DNA from 4 places in the Arthrobacter sp. MDT2-3 genome. Region 4 is predicted to be linked to each of the others. Evidence: riboswitches for the same ligand, from Rfam matches in the RefSeq annotation. Region 4 holds a riboswitch; each other region holds the start of a gene.
The links. Region 4 has a riboswitch for thiamine pyrophosphate ahead of AC5RUQ_RS14735 (ECF transporter S component). Riboswitches for the same ligand answer to the same signal wherever they lie in the genome.
Positions count from the first base shown of each region.

Region 1: linked by a shared signal. The riboswitch ahead of thiC (phosphomethylpyrimidine synthase ThiC) and the one ahead of AC5RUQ_RS14735 (ECF transporter S component) in region 4 are both predicted to bind thiamine pyrophosphate.
Region 2: linked by a shared signal. The riboswitch ahead of thiM (hydroxyethylthiazole kinase) and the one ahead of AC5RUQ_RS14735 (ECF transporter S component) in region 4 are both predicted to bind thiamine pyrophosphate.
Region 3: linked by a shared signal. The riboswitch ahead of AC5RUQ_RS19445 (bifunctional hydroxymethylpyrimidine kinase/phosphomethylpyrimidine kinase) and the one ahead of AC5RUQ_RS14735 (ECF transporter S component) in region 4 are both predicted to bind thiamine pyrophosphate.

Region 1 covers NZ_JBNHFS010000002.1:18,568-24,125, reverse strand. Annotated here, with positions in the region: gene ffh (signal recognition particle protein) at 1-72, shown strand, start outside; gene AC5RUQ_RS05740 (alpha/beta hydrolase) at 175-909, shown strand; gene thiC (phosphomethylpyrimidine synthase ThiC) at 979-2,814, opposite strand; TPP riboswitch at 2,809-2,916, opposite strand; gene AC5RUQ_RS05730 (amidohydrolase family protein) at 2,993-4,075, shown strand; gene AC5RUQ_RS05725 (VOC family protein) at 4,182-5,057, shown strand; gene AC5RUQ_RS05720 (hypothetical protein) at 5,152-5,558, shown strand, end outside.
Region 2 covers NZ_JBNHFS010000001.1:475,366-480,923, forward strand. Annotated here, with positions in the region: gene AC5RUQ_RS02195 (FGGY-family carbohydrate kinase) at 1-740, opposite strand, end outside; gene AC5RUQ_RS02200 (transketolase family protein) at 733-1,701, opposite strand; gene AC5RUQ_RS02205 (transketolase) at 1,698-2,576, opposite strand; gene AC5RUQ_RS02210 (ribose-5-phosphate isomerase) at 2,725-3,219, shown strand; TPP riboswitch at 3,359-3,455, shown strand; gene thiM (hydroxyethylthiazole kinase) at 3,447-4,250, shown strand; gene thiE (thiamine phosphate synthase) at 4,247-4,984, shown strand; gene AC5RUQ_RS02225 (3-oxoacyl-ACP reductase) at 5,072-5,558, shown strand, end outside.
Region 3 covers NZ_JBNHFS010000008.1:114,211-119,768, forward strand. Annotated here, with positions in the region: gene AC5RUQ_RS19445 (bifunctional hydroxymethylpyrimidine kinase/phosphomethylpyrimidine kinase) at 31-1,554, opposite strand; TPP riboswitch at 1,562-1,659, opposite strand; gene AC5RUQ_RS19450 (Rne/Rng family ribonuclease) at 1,820-5,263, opposite strand.
Region 4 covers NZ_JBNHFS010000004.1:424,694-430,251, reverse strand. Annotated here, with positions in the region: gene AC5RUQ_RS14760 (glycosyltransferase family 2 protein) at 1-782, opposite strand, end outside; gene AC5RUQ_RS14755 (iron-containing redox enzyme family protein) at 779-1,840, opposite strand; gene AC5RUQ_RS14750 (DUF4383 domain-containing protein) at 1,925-2,383, opposite strand; gene AC5RUQ_RS14745 (hypothetical protein) at 2,505-2,714, opposite strand; gene AC5RUQ_RS14740 (heme-degrading domain-containing protein) at 2,821-3,363, opposite strand; TPP riboswitch at 3,436-3,576, shown strand; gene AC5RUQ_RS14735 (ECF transporter S component) at 3,642-4,265, shown strand; gene AC5RUQ_RS14730 (ABC transporter ATP-binding protein) at 4,265-5,558, shown strand, end outside.

The DNA of each region.
Region 1 (5,558 bases), on a different contig from region 4:
CAGCAGCAGGGCGACTTTGATCCCTCGCAGCTGAACCTGCCCAAGGGTTTCGACAAGTTCCTCGGCCAGTAACCACATCCGCAACCAGGCAGCGCCAGGTGTCGTTTTGAACCGTCAAAACGACACTTGGCGCTACTCACTTGGGATGTCCATGCCGTCGAATAGGGTTGGGTCATGTTCAAGCAGAGGGTAGTGTTCGTACACGGCGCCGGCAGCTTCGGCTCCGCGGCCTGGCCGCGCCAGCACGGTATGGCGCTGTCCTATGACGCACTGTTCCTGCGCCGCCACGGGTACCATCCTGTGGCTGAACCCGTTGAATCCTCCTTCGACGAAGACGCCGCCATTGTGTTGCGGTCCCTTGCCGACGACGGCAGGGGCGCCGCGGGCGGACACGTTGTGGCGCACTCCCAGGGAGCCATCGCAGCGATGATGGCCGCCGTCGAGCGTCCCGACCTTGTCTTTTCGTTGACCTTGGTAGAGCCCGCCTGCCTCTCGCTTACCGCGGAACTGCCGGCCACCTCGGCCCATATCGGGCTGATGCAACCCTTGTTCGATGTCCGGCACCAGATGAGCGACGACGATTTCCAGCGCGAGTTCGTCCGGCGGGTCTATGCTACGGACCTGCAGCAGCCGGCTACAGCGGAGGAGAAGCGATCCGCCAGGAGGCTCCGGCTGCAGGCCCCTTCCTGGGAGGCTCCGCTGCATATTGTCCCCGGCGTTCCCACACTGGTCCTCACGGGAGGGTGGGAACCGCTCTACGAGGAGATTGCCCGCTACCTGCGTGAGACCGGCGCCCTGCACCGCACGGCGGCGGGAGGGCACCGGCCCCATGACTCCCCGGAAGGTGACCGCATCATCCGCTCGTTCATCAGCGAGGTCAGCAGGAGCCAGCCTGCCAGGGCTTCCTGAATCCTGCCGGGGGCAGTTTCCCCGTCCGGCAAGCCCCCAATAGCCTGCCGGACGGAAATGGTGATGCAGCTACGGGCGGCCGCTCGCTGGAGCGGCCAGTTCCGGGAGGTAAACCTTGCCGCCCGCTGCAAGGAATTCCTCACTTTTCCCCCGCATTCCCGCTGCCATGTCCGCCACCGCCGCCTGCGACTCCGCTGACCCGTATTCGTCCCGGATGTCCTGGCTGATCCTCATGGAACAGAACTTGGGACCGCACATGGAGCAGAAGTGCGCTGTCTTGGCGGGTTCCGCGGGGAGGGTTTCGTCATGGAATGCCTCGGCGGTCACCGGGTCCAGGGATAGCGCAAATTGGTCCCGCCAGCGGAACTCGAAGCGTGCCTTGGACAGTGCGTCATCGCGTTCCTGCGCCCCCGGGTGGCCCTTGGCGAGGTCTGCGGCGTGCGCTGCGATCTTGTACGTGATCACCCCTGTTTTGACGTCGTCTTTGTTGGGCAGGCCCAGGTGTTCCTTCGGGGTGACGTAGCACAGCATTGCGGTGCCGTACCGGGCGATTTCCGTGGCGCCAATGGCCGAGGTGATGTGGTCGTACCCTGGTGCCACGTCGGTAACAAGCGGGCCCAGCGTGTAGAAGGGCGCACCCTTGCACAGCTCCTGCTGGCGTTCGACGTTTTCCCGGACCAGGTGGAACGGAATGTGGCCGGGGCCCTCCACCATCACCTGCACGTCGTACTTCCAAGCACGCTGCGTCAGTTCGGCGAGTGTGTCCAGTTCGGCAAACTGAGCGGCATCGTTGGCATCGGCCGTCGCCCCCGGCCGCAGGCCGTCGCCCAATGAAAACGCCACGTCGTACCTTGCGAAGATTTCGCAGAGCTCCTCGAAGTGCGTGTAGAGGAAGTTTTCCTGGTGATGGGCAAGGCACCAGCCGGCCATGATTGACCCGCCGCGGGACACGATGCCGGTCACGCGGTTGGCGGTCAGGGGAACGTACCGGAGCAGGACGCCGGCGTGGATGGTCATGTAGTCCACGCCCTGTTCGCACTGTTCAATGACCGTGTCGCGGAAGATCTCCCAGGTCAGCGCGTTTGCTTCGCCGTTAACCTTTTCCAGGGCCTGGTAGATGGGGACGGTCCCGATCGGAACGGGCGAGTTGCGGATGATCCATTCCCTGGTGGTGTGGATGTCGTCGCCGGTGGAAAGGTCCATCACTGTGTCTGCGCCCCACTGGGTGGCCCATTGCAGCTTGTCCACTTCTTCGGCGATGGAACTGGTGACCGCCGAGTTGCCGATGTTGGCGTTGATCTTCACCAGGAAGGCCTTGCCGATGATCATGGGTTCCGACTCGGGATGATTGATGTTGTTCGGAATGATCGCCCGGCCGGCTGCCACTTCGCTGCGGACCAGTTCCACATCGCAGTTCTCCCGCAGCGCCACGAAGCGCATTTCGGGGGTGATATCGCCCTGCCGCGCGTAGTGCATTTGTGTCACTTTCCGGCCTTCGACGGCGCGGCGGGGCACCGGACGGGCGCCCTTCCACTCCGCGCTGGCGGCACCGCGGCGTACAGCCGAGCGGCCGTCGTCGAGGAGGTTCCGTCCACGGCCGCCATAGATTTCCGTGTCGCCGCGCGCTTCGATCCATGCCGAGCGGAAAGGGTTCAGGCCGCGGACGGGGTCGCTCCCCGGGCCGGCAGTTCGGTAGATCCGGAACGGACCATTGGAGTCGCCGTTGGGTGAAGGTGCCAGGGCTATCTCCGTAACGGGCACGCGTATCCCGGATGCTTCATCGTGGACAAAGGCCAGGGAATGGGACTTCAGCGACTGCGTGACAGGAGCCTGGTCCTGGCCGCCTTCCGCTGCCGCGCCGGACGGAATCTGGGCAGGGCTTAACGGTGCAATGGGTGTACTCAAGGATTACTCACTTCCTTCGCCGGCATTACCCGGACAGGTTCAACGGTCGCAGGCTGCATCAGCCCGATCTCAGCCCCTGCAGGGGCACCCGTGTGGTCAGGAAGAAAGCTACCACAGCCTTTCGGGAGGGGCTTGTCACATGGCCGGTGCTAGCCTGACTGGCGGGAAAAGGAGTCCAATGCCGGAGATCATCGAATTCAGCGGCCCGGTGCTTGCGGGGCCGGACAGCGAGCGGCGGGGCCTGTGGTCCGTTGACGGGGTGTTGACCTTTACGCGCCCGCAACAACCCGCGGGCCGCGTGCTGGATGGCTGGGTCCTGCCGGGGTTCGTGGATGCCCACTGCCACATCGGGCTTGGACCCGGGGGCGCGGTGGAGGCAGCAGTTGCGGAGGAACAGGCCGGAACCGACCTGGACGCTGGAACACTGCTGGTGAGGGATGCAGGTTCCCCTGCAGACACGCGGTTCCTTCAGGGCAGCCGGAACGCCCCCGTACTCGTCCGCGCCGGCAGGCATGTTGCCAGGACCCGGCGCTATCTGCGGGGCCTCGCCGAGGAAGTGGAACCGGACGGCCTGGTGGAAGCTGTCCGGAAACAGGCCCGCGACGGCGACGGCTGGGTCAAGCTCGTCGGGGACTGGATTGACCGCGACGCCGGTGACCTGGCGCCGTCATTTCCGGCCGACGCCGTCAGGGACGCTGTGCAGGGGGTGCACGGCGAAGGTGCCCGGATCACCGCACATTGCTTTGGCGAAGAGACCCTGGACCAGATGCTGGACGCGGGGATCGACTGCATCGAGCATGCCACCGGGCTCCTGCCACGGCACCTCCCCAGGTTCGTCGAACAGGGCGTTCCCATCGTGCCCACTCTCATCAACATCGCCACGTTTCCGGATATCGCAGCCCAGGCAGAACCGAAGTTCCCCCGGTACGCGGCACACATGCGGGCACTGTGGGAGCGCCGCGCGGAACGGGTGCTGGAGGCGTATGAAGCAGGGGTGCAGATCTATGCTGGCACCGATGCCGGGAGCGTCATCCGGCACGGCAGGATCGCCGATGAAATCCTTGCCCTTCACCACGCAGGCCTGCCAATGGCCGCTGCCCTCGACGCTGCCTGTTGGGGCGCCCGGAGGTGGCTGGGAGCCGACGGACTTAAGGAGGGTGCCCGCGCCGACGTCGTGCTGTGCAGGGAGGACCCGCGGCAGGCTCCAGCAACGGTAGGCGAACTGGCACACGTCGTGCTGGGAGGGCGCGTCATCCGATAAGCCCGGAGCGGCCTGACTTTCAAGTCACTTGGAATAAATTGAAGCTTCAAGTAATTTTAACTGTCATAGGCCCCAATCCGAAGGGCCCAAGCACCGGGAGTTTTCAATGACTGCAGAAGCCGCCAGCCAGGATCTTCTTCCTGCCGACCTCGCCATGGGCACCGTAATGCTCAAGGTGGGCGACATGAAGGTGATGACGGACTATTACCAGCGTGCCCTCGGTCTTGAGGTTGTCGCTGAGCAGGACGGCGGGCTCTACCTCGGCCGGCTGCAGAAACCGCTCGTGCACCTCGCGCCCGCTCCGGGTCTGAACCTCCCGGACAGGGGAGAAGCCGGCCTCTTCCACACCGCGCTGCTGTTTGAGAACCAGGCGGACCTCGCCGCGACCGTTGCCACCGCAGCCCAATTTGAACCCCGTTCCTTCACGGGCAGCGCGGATCATCTCGTCAGCGAGGCCTTCTACTTCACTGATCCTGAAGGCAACGGCATCGAGCTCTATTGGGACCGGCCCCGCAGCAACTGGTCCTGGAACGGCGCCGACGTGGTAATGGACAGCCTGGTCCTGCCGCCCCAGCGGTACCTCGAGCAGCACCTCACTGAAGAGTCCCTTCAGCGCCAGCGCGGAAGTGTGGCAGGAGTGGGCCACGTCCACCTCCAGGTCGGCGACGTCCAGTCGGCCCGCGACTTCTATGTGGGAATCCTCGGGTTTGAAAAGACCGCAGGCTGGCACGGGCAGGCCTTGTTTGTCTCCGCCGGCGGCTACCACCACCACATGGCCATGAATGTCTGGAACAGCCGCGGCGCCGGTCCCCGCAAGGACACGCTCGGCCTCGGCGAGGTGCTCATCGAGGTGCCGTCCGGAGACGACGTCGGGGCGCTCGCAGACCGACTGAGGGTCGCCGGCCTGCCGGCGCACCACACCGGGGCCGAACTGCGGTTTGAGGATCCGTGGCGCAACCGGATCCGCGTAGCTGTCCGCTGACCCGGGCGTTCCCGTACTAGGCTGAACCCGAACGGCCGGGTGGCAGGCATTGCTCCCGGCCGGCACCACCGTCAACGGAAGAAGGGTACTTCCCATGGGCTTCACCGAGATCTTTGTTGCCACCCACGACGCCGCACTTAAGCGTGCCGGCGTCCTGGACGAAGGCGGCAGTGCACCGGCCGGCCAGGCTGTCCGGATCGCGGGGATCAGTGATTTCGAAGTTGAACAGCTCGGTGACCTCGCCGGAACTGCCGTGCACGCCGGCGGTGCCGACTATGAACTGACCATGGTGGACGTATCCAGCGATTCGCTGCTGGCCGTCCCGCCGGCCATGGTCCGTGCCCTGGCCGACCTGCTCTCGTACGAAACCGAAGGCGAAGGCAACATCCTGGATGACGTTGCCGGGCAGTGGGCAGCCCAGGACGACATGCCCTTCGATGCCGACCGCGCGCGGACCTATGTGCAGCAGTTGGCTGAACTGGCCAACAGCGTCGACGATTC
Region 2 (5,558 bases), on a different contig from region 4:
TCGCCAAGTACTGCACACACGGGTGCGCCGGCGGCGTCCGAGATGGTCAGCGGAGAGCTGGGCTCGTTGGACGCGACAATTTCCGGGAGCACCTGCGCCGGGACATTGAAGAGATCCAGGAGTTCGGGATCCCAGTCCACGCTGTCCAGGTTCATCAGCTGGGTGCGGCTGGCGTTACCGGCTTCGATGCGGTGCTGGCCCGTGAGGCAGAAGACCAGCCATGAATCGACCGTGCCGGCCGCGATCTTCCCGGCCAGGCTGAGCCGCCGATCGGGGTCAACGCTGTCCAGCAGCCACTGAAGTTTCAGGGCCGAGAACATCGGGTCAATCGGCAGTCCGCTGGCACGCTGCACCATCTGCCCGGCACCATCATTGATCAGTTCCTTCGCCCGCTGGGCGGTGCGGCGGTCCTGCCAGCCCAGGATCGGACCAAGTGGCTGGCCGGTGGCCCTGTCCCAGATCATGACTGACTCACGTTGGGTGCTGAGACCGATACCCAGAACCAATTTTGATTCAAGGGGCTTCAGGCTCTGACCAATGGCGGAGATGACGCTGTCCTTGATGGCCAGCGGGTCCTGCTCCACCCAACCCGGCTGCGGGTGCTGCTGGGTCAGGCTCACATGGGCGCGGCCGAGGATGTCACCGGCCGCGTCCATGATGAGTGCCTTGGTTGCGCTCGTGCCCTGGTCCACTGCAACGACGACTGAGGACCCGGCGGCGGCACGGTTCTGGCTAGACACGGTTCAAAGCTCCACGTACTGCTTTGGCAATGTCATCAGCCTCGAGACCGAAGTGTCCCAGCAGGTACTGGGTGCTGCCGGTGGGAGCGAAGTCCTTGAGCCCCAGAATACGGAGGGGCACACGGGCGCCGTCCTCAAGCTGGCCGACGACGCTGGCAACCGCTGCGCCCAGGCCGCCGGCGACGTTGGCTTCCTCCGCGGTGACAATCGCACCGGTTTCACGGGCCGCGGTGACGATGGCTTCCTCATCAAGGGGGCTCAGGTAGGTAGCGTTCAGCACACGGGTCGAGATGCCTTCTGCCTCCAGCGAAGCTGCTGCCCACAGGGCGCGGGAAACTTCGGTGCCGGTGGCAATGACGGTCGCGTCTGAACCTTCGCGGGCGGTGACGAACTTGCCGCGTTCAAAGCTCGAATCGTGGTCCGATACTTTGGGGACCTTGAAGCGGCCGACACGGATGTAGGTGGGGCGCGGGTTGGCGACGGCGTTGCGGACAGCAGCGCGGGTCTGGTCGCCGTCGGCCGGGACAACGATATCCAGGCCGGGGAGGGCCCGGAGCCAGGAGAAGTCCTCAACGGAGTGGTGGGTGGGGCCGAGTTCGCCGTACGCCATGCCCGGGCTCATGCCGCAAAGGATCACGTTGTGCTGGCTGTAGGCGACATCGGCTTTGATCTGCTCCAGGGACCGCCCGGTCAGGAAGGGGCCGGCAGCGCAGACGAAGGGGATGAGCCCGGCGTTGGCCAGGCCGGCGCCGACGCCGACCATGTTCTGCTCGGCGATGCCAACGTTGATCAGTCGGTCCGGGAATTCATCCCGGAACTTGGTCAGGTTGCTCGACCCGACCGAATCGTTGCAGACAGCGACGATGCGTTCGTTTGTCCTGGCCAGCTGGATCAGCTCGTCGGCGAAATCCTGCCGGTTGTCGAAAGTGGGTGCTTCTTTGAGCACAGTGGTCGTGGTCATGAGAGCTCCTGGAATGCCTGGGTGGTCTGTTCTGCGGATGGCACCTTGTGGTGCCATTCGACGCGGTCCTCAATGAAGGACACGCCCTTGCCCTTGATCGTGTTGGCGATGACACCAACCGGAGAACCGGTGGTGGAAGGAGCCATCGCCTCAATGAGGGCGTTGTAGTCGTGGCCGTCGATAACCCTGACCTCAAGCCCGAAAGCAGCGAGGCGGGCATCGAGCGGATCAAGCCCGTTGGTGTCCTCAGTCCGTGCGCCCTGCTGAAGCCGGTTGCGGTCAACGATCACGGTCAGGTTGTCCAGCTTCTGATGCGACGCTGACATCAACGCCTCCCAGTTGCTGCCTTCCTGCATTTCACCGTCACCGGTGACGACGAAAACACGCGAGTCGTTCTTCAAGAGCTTGGCGCCTAGTGCGGTACCTACGGCCACAGGGAGGCCGTGACCCAGAGGCCCAGTGTTGGTTTCAACTCCAGGAACCTTCACCCTGTTCGGGTGACCGTTCAGCGCGGACAGGGGCGCCATGAACGTGTCCAGTTCGGATGCAGGGAAGAATCCACCGTGGGCCAGGGTCGAGTACAGTGCAGCCGCGCAGTGGCCCTTGCTGAGAATGAAATGATCGCGGTCTTCTTTGCGGGGATCTTCCGGATCGATATCCAGCACCGCGTCAAATAGGACCGTCAGGATGTCTGTGACCGAGAAGTCCCCGCCGATGTGACCCTGACCGGCGTCCGCAATCATTTTCAGGATGGAGCGCCGCGTTGCCTGCGCCCGCTCGTGCAGTTTCTCGGCGCGGAAAGAGGCGTCACCCGCCAGTAGATCTTCTCGAAGAGACCGCCACGCCGCGGCCTGTGAAGCATCTGCAGTAAGCATTGTGCATATCCATTCAGTAGTGACTGTATGTGAATATGTTACGGATGCCACACTTGCAAAGTCAACCCCCCGCGCTTGTACTGTGGGAAAAATAACCCCTCAAGCGCGTACCTGACAGAACCCGCCAACAACTGATTGGAAAACCGTTATGTCCTCAAACTCTTCGTATCCGCGCGTACACATAGCCACCGACCACGCAGGGATGGAGTTGAGCGCGCACCTTGTTCGCCATTTGGAGGCCCAAGGTTATGAGGTAGTCGATCATGGGCCTAAGGAGTACGACCCCTTGGACGACTACCCGTCCTTTTGCATCAATGCCGTCCATGCCGTGGTCGCCGACCAGGAAGCCGGCCGGCCTGCGCTGGGCATCGTTCTGGGCGGGTCCGGGAACGGCGAACAGATAGCGGCCAACAAGGTTAAGGGCATCCGGGCAGCCCTCGCCTGGAATCTCTCCACGGCGAAACTGGCCAGGCAGCACAACGACGCCAACGTCGTGGCCGTCGGCGGTCGCCAGCACAGTGTCGACGAGGCCACTTCACTGATCGAGGCGTTCCTGAAGGAGCCATTCAGCGCAGATGAACGGCATTCCCGCAGGATCGAGAAAATTTCCCGCTACGAGAGCACGGGAGTCGTCCCCGACTAAATTTTCTCCGCGCGTGGCGCCTTGGGACGACAGTGTTTTGGTCGAGCCTGCCCCTGGATCACCGTTCAAAGGGCCAGAGGGAGTCAGCGGGCCCGACAGGGAAGTTCTCTCCACTACCCGGTGGGGAGTAGGGTTTTGCGTTAGTGACACGGGGTGCCCTGCTGGTAGGGGCTGAGAGAACACCCGTTGAACCTGATCTAGTTCGTACTAGCGAAGGGATGTCGCGGATGACTATTCGCCTGACGCCTGACCATGCCTGGACCATGCTCGAACGGCTCCGGGAAACCACGCCCTTGATTCAATGCCTGACCAACACAGTGGTGACAAACTTCACCGCCAACGTGCTGCTCGCCATCGGTGCCGCACCCGCGATGGTTGACGTCCCTGCCGAGGCAGGACCGTTCGCGCGGGTTGCGTCGGGAGTGCTCGTAAATGTCGGCACCCCTCACGAAAAACAGCGGGCAAGTATGCGCGAGGCAGTACGCGCCGCCTGCGAATCCGGGACACCCTGGGTTCTTGATCCGGTGGCCGTGGGTGTTTTGCCGGTCCGTACCGCGCTGGCTGCCGAGCTGCTGAATCACCGCCCAACGGCGGTCCGCGGCAACGCTTCGGAGATCATGGCCCTGGCGGGCGTAGGGCAGGGCGGACGCGGAGTCGATGCCGTAGATGGACCCGAAACCGCATTGGAAGCAGCCAAAAGCCTAGCCCTCCAATATGGTTCGATACTGGCGGTCTCGGGGCCAACCGACATCATCACAGACGGCACGGATTCTGTACGAATCAGCAACGGCCACCCGCATCTGACCAAAATCACCGGGGGCGGGTGTGCACTGGGTGCGGTCACTGCGGCCTTTTTGGCCGTCGATGATGACAAGCTCGCCGCTACCGCGGCTGCCACTGCCGTGTACACGGTGGCGGCGGAGATGGCAGCTGAGGGTGTTCGGGGTCCGGGCACTTTCGCCGTCGCGTTCCTTGATGCCCTGGCAAGTATCGACACAGGGATGCTTTCGTCCCGGATGAATCTCTCATGACCGCCGGGGACAGGGCGGCCGGGCGCATCGACGGCATTTACCTTGTGACCGACACTCAGTTATGCGGTCGCAGGGGAGTGGTGGAGACTGCCCGGGCGGCTGTTGCGGGAGGGGTACGGATCGTTCAAATCCGCGAAAAAAGTGCCAGCACCGCCGACCTATACGAGCTGGTCCTGTGTACTGCTGAAGCTGTCGGGCATGCGGCCACCGTTTTGGTGGATGACCGGGTGGATGTCTTTCTGGCCGCCCGGGCGGCAGGTGCTGCCGTGCACGGAGTCCATGTCGGCCAAAGCGACCTTCCCGTCGAACGGGTACGGGCGCTGGTGGGTGCCGGGGCCGTCGTGGGGCTGACCGCAAACACCCCTGAGCACCTGGATACCCTGCATCGCTTGCCCGGGGGGACGGTGGATTACCTGGGGGTGGGGGTTATCCGCCCGACGTCCACAAAGGCTGATCACCCGGCGCCCTTGGGCGTCGACGGGTTTGGGCGGATCGCGGCCGCTACCACCCTGCCTTGTATGGCCATCGGCGGTATTGAACCTGGTGACGTAGTTCCGCTGCGCCGTGCCGGGGCAGCGGGAATAGCTGTGGTCTCCGCGATTTGCGCCGCGGACGATGCGACGTGCAGCGCCGAAGACCTTGTCGAACGCTGGAATTCCTTAGGATCCTCAACCGCCGAGCCAGGCGTCAACTTCCCCGCCTGCAGAAACAGCACCCCTGCTGCGCAGGATTAGCGTCCCGGGGCTACTTACTGTCCCGGTTCTCTTTTTTACTGCCCGGCGCCAACCATTGTTCGCCCCAAGAAAGAAAGCCTAGAAACCATGCAAATCTCAGAGCAGATCGTCCTCGTCACCGGTGGTGGCCGCGGTCTCGGCCACAGCATCGTTCAAGCGTTTGCCGACCAGGGCGCCAGAGTAGTGATCAACTACCGCAACAGCGCCGAGGAAAGCGAAGTCTTGGCAGCCAAGTACGGCCCCAACCGGGCCGTAGCCCTGCGGGCCGACGTGACAGACGCCGATCAAGTTGCAGCCATGCTCAACCAGTCCCAGGCGCACTTCGGCGGCCCGGTGACCACAGTGGTCAATAACGCCCTGGCCGACTTTTCCTTTAATGGTGACGCCCGCTCCAGTGCTGGAGGCATCAGCTGGCCGGAATTCGAAGCCCAGTTTTCCGGGAGTGTCCGCGGCGCACTAAACACCATCCAGCAAGCTCTGCCGGGCATGACTGAACACGGTTTCGGCCGGGTCATCAACATCGGCACCAATCTGTTTCAGAACCCGGTAGTCCCGTACCACGACTACACCGCGG
Region 3 (5,558 bases), on a different contig from region 4:
CATAGTACCGGCAAGGCAACGGGCAGTGCGTCAGGAGTACAGGCGCGGCGCGTCGAAGAAGTCCACTTCCAGGCGGCAGGACTGCTTAAACGCCGTGACCATGGCGGCGCGGTCCGCGGCCGAGGCCAAGCGTGCCGCTTCGTCCACGATCGCAATGGCCCTGCGGGTGGCAGCTGCGAAGTCTTCGTCCGCGTAGGTGCGCAGCCAGTCCGCGTACGGGTGCGCCGGCGGTTCACCGGCGGCAACGAACCGGGCGTAAAGCGCTGCTCCCACCTCGGCGTAGAGCCAGAAGCAGGGCAAAACGGCCGCCGCCACGACCGCATAACTGCCCGACGCCGATGCCGCCGTCAGGTGGTCCACGTAGGACTTCGTAACAGGGCCAAGCCCGGGCTGCACGGTTCGCGTGCTCAGCCAGGAGCGGTGCAGCTCCGACTCGACTTCCAGGCACTGCCGGGCAGAGGCCGCCCAGAAGAGCTGCTCCGCCTCGGTGGGTGCCAGTGCACTGGCCCTGGCCAGCACGCGCGAATAGCCGTTGAGGTAGATGGCATCCTGGGCGAGGTAGTACGCGAACTCCTTCTCGCCCAGGCTGCCCGAGGCCAGGTTGCGGATGAAGTCCAGGGCATGGATGTCGTCCAGGTCCTGCTGCGCCTCACGCCAGAGTATGGCGGCGAAGCTCCCTTCGGAAAGCAGCGGCTGCTGGTGGTGGAAGTGGTGCACCGGCCCGTTGCCTGTTCCCACCTCCAGTGTTCCGGATGCCTCCAGCGCGCCGGCCAGCCAGGGTTTGACTTCACGGAGGGAAACCTCCCAGTCCCCCAGCCGTGCCTGCGCCGTTGCCATGGCAGAGGACAGTGAACAGCCAGTGCCATGGCTGTTCCGCGTTGCCACCCGCTCCCCCGGCACCACCACCACTTCGTCGGACAGAAGGCCTGAGGTGTTGACCAACGCGTCGGGGCACTCGTCACCGATCAGGTGGCCGCCCTTGACCAGCACAGTGGCGCCGGTGGCAGCAGCGAGGGCGCGGCCTTGTTCCAGGGCCCCGGTCCAGGTGTCCTGCAGTTGGCCCCCAACGAGCATGGCGAGCTCTGCCAGGTTTGGGGTGATGAGGTGCGCCAGCGGAAGGAGCCCGCGCAGTGCCGCTTCGGCAGATTCCTGCAGGAGCCGGTCGCCGCTGGTGGCCACCATCACCGGGTCCAGGACCACGACGGCGGGGCGCACCTTCCGGATCCATGCCACCACTGCCTCGATCACCTCGGCACTGCCCAGCATTCCAATTTTCACGGCGTCGATGCCGATGTCGTCACTGACCGCCTCCAGCTGCTGGCTCAGGAACTTTGCGGGCGGCACATGGACGGATCGGACTCCGCGGGTGTTCTGGGCGGTCAGGGCAGTGATGGCAGCCATCCCGTAACCGCCGAGCGCGGCGATGCTCTTCAGGTCGGCTTGTATACCGGCGCCGCCGGAAGGGTCGGAACCTGCTATGGAAAGGACCCGGGGTACGGGCCTGCCTGGGCGTGTTGGTGCAGCAGTGAATATTGCCGAGGAGGCAGTGGGCATTACAAGAGTCGTAGACAAGAGACATCCCTTCGCCGGTGCTAGCCGGACAGGTTCAACGGGTGTGAATCTCAGCCGGCTCTCTGCGCGGCACCCCGTGTCGGTTCCCCAGCCTAGCTTTTTTGCCTGGCCCAGGCCGAAGGTGACACATTGCGACCGGGCGCCGTGCACTGAAATGCCGACCTGTCGCCGCATGGCTGGCGCTACACACGAAAATGCCCGGCCGGCCACTGTTGTGGCTGGCCGGGCATCTACTTACCGGTAACGCTTAGAGCTCCGAGGCCGGAACTCCGACGCCCAGGATGATGGGCGCCTCGGCCGGCTTCCTGGTGCCGGCATTGCCGTCACTGGAGCCGCCGGCACCGGCCGGTTCGGGGGCCTTTGCCTCGTGGGTATGCCCTGTGCCGGCTGCCGCCACGTTTTCGTGATGCTGCACAGTGGTTTCGTTTGCAGCTCCTTGGGCACGGCTGGCACTGCGGTTGCGCCGCGGCCGGCGCTGCCGGGACTGCTCCAGCGTGTGGTCGCTGTAGTCCTTCGCCGGTGCTGCAGCAGCGGGCGCCTGTACCGGCGCTGTCGATTGCACGGGCTCCACCGGTTTCTGCTCCGGTTCTGCCTGCTCGGGCTGGTCTTCGGCAGGTGCCGGCTGGCCAAGGTGGGCGAAGGCCTCCGCAAGCCGGTCCAGGGTCAGGGCAGGCTTCTGCTGCGGCTCTTCAGCGTGCTCAACGAACGGCAGCACCACCTTCTCGCCGCCGAAGGTCAGCACGGCAGCCTGACGCGCTTCGTCGTCGCGCTTCGCAGCCTCCGCTGCGGAGGCAGCGGCGGGCTGGTCGGCGGCCGCCTGCTTGGCTGCCGCCACTTCGTCGTCGTGCAGGTGGGCTGCATGCGCGGCGGCGGCGATGTTGGCAAGGGCCAGCCTTGTGGCCTCCGCCTTGGCATGCCGTTCAGCGTCCGAGGGGTCAGGGTGCACCGTGTGGACGTGCACGGCTGCTGCTGCCGGGGCAACCTCCGGCTGCTGGCCACCGCGGCCCCGCCGGCGTTTGCGGTCCGGGCGCGCGCCGGGCTGGTTGTTGTCGACGCGCTGGGCGTCGTTGCGGTGGCCTTCGCTGCGGGCCTCCGGCCTGCTGTCCGTCCGCTGGATGTGGTGCTCGGCGGCCACAATGTTGGCCCGCCGGTGCTCCACGGGGTCGTCGTGGGTTACCACGCCGCGGCCCGCGCACGCTTCGCACTGCTCGCCGAAGACTTCGAGGAGCCCGGTACCCATCCGCTTGCGCGTCATCTGCACGAGGCCAAGTGACGTAACTTCCGCAACCTGGTGCTTGGTCCGGTCGCGTCCCAGGCATTCCACCATGCGGCGGAGCACGAGGTCGCGGTTGGATTCCAGGACCATGTCGATGAAGTCGATGACGATAATGCCGCCGATATCGCGGAGGCGGAGCTGGCGGACGACTTCTTCCGCAGCCTCAAGGTTGTTTTTGGTCACCGTCTCTTCGAGGTTGCCGCCGCTGCCCGTGAACTTGCCGGTGTTGACGTCCACTACGGTCATGGCCTCGGTGCGGTCAATCACCAGCGAACCGCCGGAGGGCAGGAAGACCTTGCGTTCGAGCGCCTTGTGGATCTGCTCGTCGATGCGCCAGGCAGCGAAGATGTCCTGGTCCTTGGTCCACTTCTCAAGGCGGCCCACCAGGTCCGGCGCTACGTACGTAACGTAGGCCTCGATGGTGTCCCAGGCTTCCTCGCCCGAGACGATCAGCTTGGAGAAGTCCTCGTTGAAGACGTCGCGGACCACCTTGATGGTGAGGTCCGGTTCGCCGTAGAGCAATTCAGGGGCAAGGATCTTCGTGGACTTCGACTGGCTCTCGATGCCCTCCCACTGCGCGCGCAGCCGGTTGATGTCGTGCGTCAGCTCTTCCTCGGAAGCGCCTTCGGCCGCGGTGCGGACGATGACGCCGGCTTGCTCCGGGAGGCGGTCCTTGAGGATGCGCTTGAGGCGGTTGCGTTCGACGTCGGGCAGCTTGCGCGAAATGCCGGTCATGGAACCGCCGGGCACGTACACCAGGTAGCGGCCAGGCAGCGAGATCTGGCTGGTCAGGCGTGCGCCCTTGTGTCCCACGGGGTCCTTAGTCACCTGGACCAGGACGGTGTCGCCGGACTTGAGGGCGTTTTCGATGCGCCGCTGCTTGCCCTCGAGGTTCACCGCTTCCCAGTTCACCTCGCCGGCGTACAGGACAGCGTTGCGGCCGCGTCCGATGTCCACGAAGGCAGCTTCCATGGAGGGCAGCACGTTCTGGACCTTGCCCAGGTACACGTTGCCAATCAGGGAATCCTGCTGGGTCTTTGATACGAAGTGCTCGGCCAGGACACCGTCTTCGAGGACGGCGATCTGGATTCTGTCGTCGCGCTGGCGCACGATCATCTGCCGGTCAACGGACTCACGGCGTGCCAGGAACTCGGCTTCGGTGATGACGGTGCGGCGGCGGCCGGTGTCGCGGGACTCGCGCCGGCGCTGCTTCTTCGCCTCCAGGCGGGTGGAGCCCTTCACGCTGGTCACGCGGTTGTTGACGGCGGGTTCGGTGACCGGCCTCGGAGCGCGGACGCGGGTGACGGTGTTGGGCGGATCGTCATCCCCGCCGCCGGTCAGCTCAAGGTCCTGGTCCCCGCGGCGGCGGCGGCGGCGACGACGGGACGTCACGCCTTCTTCCACCTGCCCCGCAGACTCCTCGTCGGCGTCGTCGGAGGCATCAACGTCGGCACTTTCGCCGCCTTCAAGCTCGGCGTCAGCTTCACGCTCACCGGCGCGGCTGCGTCCGCGGCGTCCGCGGCCCCGGCGCCTGCGGCGGCCCGCGTCCTCCGAATCGATCTCATCGGCGTCGTCCTCGCCTGCTTCTTCAACAGCGGCGGGAACCGGACGCACCACGGTGCTCAGGTCCGGTGCCTGGAACAGCACGGAGGTGGGAGACGCCGGTTCCATGAACAGGGTGCCGAAGGGGCTGGAAGGAGCCGCTTGCGCCTGCCCGGCCGACGCTGGTTCTTCGGAAGCCTCTTCTTCAGTGGCCTCTTCTTCGGTGGTTTCCACCGGTGAAGCCGCATCGGCTGCTGGTACCTCAGCAGTACCTGCTGCTGCCGGGACGGCAGCAGCGTCAACCGCTTCGGGCATCCCGGCCGGAAGCACGCTGACCACTTCGGCAGGCTGGACTTCGGCTGCCTGATCCGCCGGTTCCGCTTCGGCGGCAGGTGCGGAGGTCTTCCGGGTGGCGACCCGACGGCGGCGGACGGGCTTCGTTTCGGCGGCCCCGACGGCGGGCTCCACGGCCGGTACCTCAGGAGTGTCTGCGCCTGCACCGGCAGTGGCCTCGACGCCGGATTCTGCTTCCGGTTCTGCCACTGCGGATTCTGCCTCTGGGGATCCTAGCTCTGGGGCGAAAGCCGGGAGCGGTTCGGCGGTGTCCGCCTTCTTCCGGGCGCGGGTTCGCCGGACTGGAGCCTTGGCCTCCGCGGCGCCGGGATCGGCAGCAGCGGCAGCGGTGGCTTCCGAAGCATCGACGCTGGCCGGGGCGCCTTCCGAAGTGCCGGCGCCGGTGACGTCTGCCTCCGGGATCAGGGCGTCGGCCTTGGGCACAGCCTTCCGGCGCGTCCTCGTGGCTTTTTTGGGTGCAGCGTCTGCCTCTGCGGCCGCTGCTTCGCTGTTAACGGCTGAAACTTGTTCATTATCCATATGTGGCAACACTCCTGCCCCTGACGTACCGCCACATCCGGCACCCATTGGGGCACATATTGTCAAAACCCGCAGGCGTTGACAGAAGTCAAGTGGATACCCCCAGGTTCGCACCGGCAGTGGGGTGCGGCAGCCCGTGGGGGCCGGCGGGATGTTCTGAAACCCGTTGTTCTACGTGCCACAACCAGGTGCCGCTCAATGGAGTCGCGGGAGACTGCGTCGGTGAGACCGATGCCTGCCCTGCTCGTCATTGGCGGTCTTGGGAACAAGCCACCGGACCGGAGTCCGAATGTGG
Region 4 (5,558 bases):
GGCGCGGCCGCCAGTCCGAGCAAGGCCCGCCCGCGGAGCCCCCGGGGGAGGCAGGCTGCTGCGGCTATCGCCGGAAGCAGGGATAACTCCGCGGCGAGGCGGCGGGGCTGGGCGAAGTCATCGTAGGCCTGGCGGGTGCGCTGCTTGAGGAAGTGCCGCGGCCCGGGCGGCCGGCGGGCAACAAACAGGTCCGGCAGGATCTTTTCCTGGCCGCCAGCTGCCTTCACGGTCCTGATGAGCTCGAGGTTCTCGAAGAGCACCGGATCGTAACCGCCGGTGGCGAGCAGTGCACTCCTCCGCACGGCCAGGGTTCCCGGGTAATCTGCGGACCAGGCCCGGTTGATCAGTGTCCTGGCCGTGTCCCACCACGCATGCCACGGCAGGGGCTCGAAGTAGTTTTGCGGCCGCACTACGTCCGCTGAGGCAAGGTGATTGACGACGGCGGTGAGCGATTCGCGCGTGTAGCGCACGTCGTCGTCGGCTATCACCAGCAGCTCAGCCCTGGCGGCACGGACGCCCGTCATGACGCCGGCTACCTTGCCGTTGCCTTCGCCCCTGCTGTGGCTGTCCCCGCCGCCCTGCATCGGACGGAGATGGCGAACGCCAGCCGGGAAGGCTGCCGCATGCCGCTCGAACAGTTCCGGGTCGGAGCCGTCCACCACGGTGACGGGTATCCACTTGACCAGGCGCCCAAGGTACGCGGCCAGGTCCGGCAGTTGCGAATCCTCGGTCCAACGCAGCGGCAGGATGTACTCTGCGGACACGATGCCCTTAGCGTTCATGCCGCCGCCGGCACTGCCGCCCTCAGCGAGGTCTCGCCGTTTTCCCAGCAGGCCAAAAGGTGCGTGGAAATCCTGCCGTCGATCGCCATTGCCGCCGTTGCACCCAACAGGACATCCCCGAGTAACCCGGGCTCAGCTTCCACCAGCCCACCCGCAAGGTCGCGGCCCGCTATCTGCTCGTGGACGGCGTCGGCTTCAACGTGCTCGTCGAAATAGTGGGTCACCTCGGTATCGAAGCCGTGCCGCCGGAAGCCGTTGCCGTACAGGCGGTTGGGCCGGGACGAGGTCATTTCGTAAAGTGCCAGGTGTCCCGTGATGGCCCCGCGAAGCCGGCGGTTGAGCCCGAAGAGGGACATCATGTTCACCGCCGCGAGGGAGATGGCGGGTACCGCGTTGACATAGGCGCCGTATTGGTCGTCCATTCCCAGTCCCCGCATGGTGCGGGCGAAGAGCGCGCTGTGCATCCGTTCCGGGCGTCCTCCGCCGTACTCGTCGGCCTGAATTTCCACCAGCGCCGCCTTCGGCCGACCTGTAAGCCTGGGGATGGCCCAGGTGTGCGGGTCCGCTTCCTTCAGCTGGTAGACGGACTTGTGGATGAGGAACTCCTTGAGCTGGTCCAGGCTCGCCTTTTTCGCCACGTAGCGGGACACGCTGGGCCCGGTGTCGGTTCCGGCCAGTCCAAACAGGACGTCGGCCACTGCGTCACTGGTCATCTCTGCTGCCGGCGGTAGGTCCAGCTCCCCGGCTGCCGCCTGGGCAGCGGCCCGTAGCGCTTCCTCGAACGGCCTTTCGAGCAGGCGGCGAACCTGGATAAGGCCCGGCTCCCACTCCCAGTCGTCGCTGACGCCTTCAAGGCCGGAGTAGTGGAGCTCATAAAGGCAGAAAAGTGCCAGCTGGACGTCGTCGTCCCCGATGATGTCTGTGGCTGCAGCGAGCCCTGCCGTGACCAGCCGGCGCAGTTCTTCGACGCGCGTCGTGGCGTCGTCGGTGCCGGCGCCAACGGCCAGGGAAGTAAAAAGGGCGCTGCTAAGGGGGCCTCGGGCTTCGGGGATTTTCATGATGCTCCTTATGGGTGGCAGTGGTACTGCCGGTGCTGCCTGTGCTGCGGCGTCGACGGTGACGGTTTCGGTTTGGCCGGCGGGTCAGGTCCGGGGCGGCGTTTTTGGGGTGGTCCGCGGTGACAGCAGGATGGCCAGGATGATCATGCCCAAGCCTAGGGCCAAGTGCAGCCAATTGTCGGCGCCGTTGAGGGGGACAAAGTTGGCGGGGGTTTGATCACCCACCAGGAGTCCGTACAGCCAAAGGACCAGGTAGACAACGCCCCCGTAGATGAGGAAGCTCCTTGCCTGCTGGTGGGTCCGGGCCAGCAACAGTCCCGCCGCCCCGAAGGCCGCGTGCACGATATTGTGCAGGATGGACACCTGGAAAACTCCCAACAGCAAGGCCCCGGAGCCGTGCCCGGCCAAGCCCAGGGCTTCATAATTGCTGGTGATCCCGGGGATGAATCCCAGGACACCCACCAGGAGGAAGAGGGCGCCCGTTGCAAGCGCTGCCTTCTGCAGGCCGGTCCTTGCTCCGGTGGCCCGGGTGCTGACTGTCATTGTCCTGTCTCCTCAAAAGCCGGGAGACAACATAGTAAGCATGATTACTAATAAAAGCTAAGTACGCTTTCCATCTGGCGGACAGCCAGCACGCGGCGGACCCCGCTGCCGGTGGTGGCACTCACCCCTCCGAGGTACTCCACACATAGGGGTTGGCCCGGTGCCCGCCCCGGCGTCCGTGCTCGTACCCTTGCTGCCAGGCCTTCCCGACGGCGGACACAAGTTCCGCCAGCAGTGGATAGTAAGGGTGGTCCGGGCCGATATAGATCATTTCCTCGGCTGCCTTGTCCACCGCCGCACGCACTTGGTTTTCGGCTGCAGGACCGATCATGGCGTCCTCCTGTTTGGAACTCCGGCCGCTGGCCTCGAATGTACTCCCAGCATTTCGCGGCGTCCATAGTCCGCTTTGATGCTGCAGTCCGTCCGCCCACTGGAGGTCAGTCCGCCCGCATGGAACCGAGGATCTCGCGCAGGGCCTGTACCACCAGGTCATGGTCCTGCACCTGGGGAAGCCCTGAGACGGTCACGGTTGCGACTGCGCCCACCCCTGTGACGTAGACCGGGAAGGAGCCGCCGTGGGCCGCATACCGGCTTTGATCGAACCAGGCGTTGTCCTCGATCCGTCCGCCCTTGAGCCGGGCGCGCAGCCCCACCAGCAGGGAAGGCACCTCATACCGGGCGGCCGTGCGCTGCTTCGCACGGATCCAGTGCTCGTTGTCCGGGGTGGCGCCGGGCAGCGCCACATGGAACAGGACCTGCTCACCCTTGGTGATGTCTATCGCGATGGAAAACTGGCCCTCCTTGCCCAGCTCCACCAGCAGCAGCCCGAGGTTGAGTGCATCGTCCAGGGAGAAGCCGGGAAACTGTAGCTCGTGGATTTCGCCTTCGATCCGGGCGATGAGCGCTTGCAGGGATCCTTCCTGCTGGATGGCATCGGAATCCGGATCGAACTCGGTCACATGCGGGGAATTGGCAGTCATGGCCCACAATCTACCCCTCCTCCGGTGTAAACTGGACCCCGCCCACAAGGGCGATTATTTACCGACAGAAACATTCAACGACAGGGGAGCGCCGCCGTCGGGCATCACTGGCCATGCCAGGGACCGCAGGTGGGCGCTGAGAGTGCGGACAGCCGCAGACCCTCGAACCTGATCCGGTTAGTACCGGCGCAAGGGAGTCGAGTTCTCGAAGTGTGCGGCAACGGCGGCAGCGCCGGTTGCTGTATCCACTTTCCCCTCCTGTTCCTCAGGAGGATCGCATGGCAACGACAGCAATCAAGAAGACCACCAGCAAGTCCTGGCGCGTTGTGGACATCGTGGTGGCAGCCCTCATCGCCATCGCCGGCGGCGTCATTTTCTGGGCCTGGTCCCAGGGCGCAGCCGCAGTCTCGGCACCTATGAACGCCGTCTATCCACCGCTTACCGGCTTGTTGGCCGGCGGCTGGATGATCCCCGCGGTGCTGGGCATGCTCATCATCCGCAAGCCGGGCGCCGCACTGTTCTGCGAGACCGTGGCGGCCACCGGCGAACTGCTCATGGGCTCGCAGTACGGCGCCTCGGTGCTGTTCTCCGGGTTTGTCCAGGGCCTGGGCGCCGAGATCGTCTTCGCGATCTTCGTGTACCGGAAGTTCAACCTGCCGGTAGCCCTGCTCGCCGGCGCCGCTGCCGGACTTTTCTGCGGCCTGAACGATTCGTTCGCGCCGTGGGGCTGGAACATCGCCTACTCCGGCGGGGACAAGCTGGCCTACATCATCTTCACCGCCATTTCCGGGGCCGTGATCGCAGGAGCCCTGTCGTGGATCGCCACCCGCGGCCTGGCGAGGACCGGCGTCCTGAGCTCCTTTGCGTCACGCAAGGCAGCATCGGAGCCCGTCTTCTCCTGATGACTGCTCCTTCCCTCCACAGCTCTGCGGTGGCGGCGCGGCCGGCTGCAGTCACGGCCAGAGGCTGGGGCTGGCGGCATGCCGGCCGCTCCAAACCCGCTGTCCGTGCCCTCGACCTGGACATCCAACCGGGTGAACGCGTCCTGCTGCTGGGCCCGTCCGGCGCAGGCAAGTCCACGCTCCTCCACGCGCTGGCTGGGGTGCTGGGGGACGCACATGCCGACGACGCTGACGCCGGCGATTCCGATGAGTCCGGGTCGCTGCTGATCGACGGCGCTTCCCCCCGGGAGCAGCGCGGCCGGGCCGGGCTGATGCAGCAGGACCCGGAGACCCAGGTTGTTCTCTCGCGCGTAGGTGACGACGTCGCCTTCGGCGCCGAGAACCTTGCCGTGCCCCGCGATGACATCTGGGCTCGCGTGCACGAGGCGCTGGACGACGTCGGGCTTTCCCACCTGCCGTTGGACCATCCGACGTCGGCACTGTCCGGCGGGCAGAAGCAGCGCCTTGCGTTGGCGGGCATCCTTGCCATGCGGCCGGGGCTGATCCTCCTCGATGAGCCAACCGCCAACCTGGACCCTGCCGGCGTGGTGGAGGTGCGCGACGCCGTGGGCCGCTGCCTCGACAAAACCGGGGCAACGTTGGTGGTGGTGGAGCACCGCGTGGCGGTGTGGAAGGACCTGGTTGACCGGATTGTGGTGCTGCAGCCCGGCTCGTCGACCGATTCCGCCGTGCTGTTGGACGGGCCGCCGGATCAGGTCCTCAGCGAAGCCCGGAGCATGCTGATCGCGGCCGGAGTCTGGGTGCCCGGCTACGTCCCGCCGACGCGTCTGCGTGCTGCCGCTTCGGCTCCCGGGACTGGCGACCTGCTGCTTGCCGCCGAGGAGCTGGCGGTGTCGCGTGAACGTCCGCGCCGCAAGCGCTTCCGGAAGGTGCCGCCGGTGCCGGTGCAGCAGGGCATTTCCGCGCAGGTCCGGGCCGGGCAGGCGCTGGCCATCACCGGGCCCAACGGCGCGGGAAAGTCGACATTCGCGCTGACCCTCGCCGGGCTGCTGGAGCCCCTAGACGGCAATGTTTCCGCCACGCTGGCGCTCAGCCGGGGAGCTGGGATTGACCCTTACCAGTGGAAGGCCGAGCAGCTGATCGAGCGCGTGGGTACGGTGTTCCAGGAGCCTGAGCACCAGTTCGTCACAGGGAAAGTACTGGACGAGCTGCTGTTCGGCCCGCGGCACCTGGGCCACGGGGAGGAGCGGGTGGATGAACTGCTGGAGCGGCTCCGGCTCACGGGACTCGTTG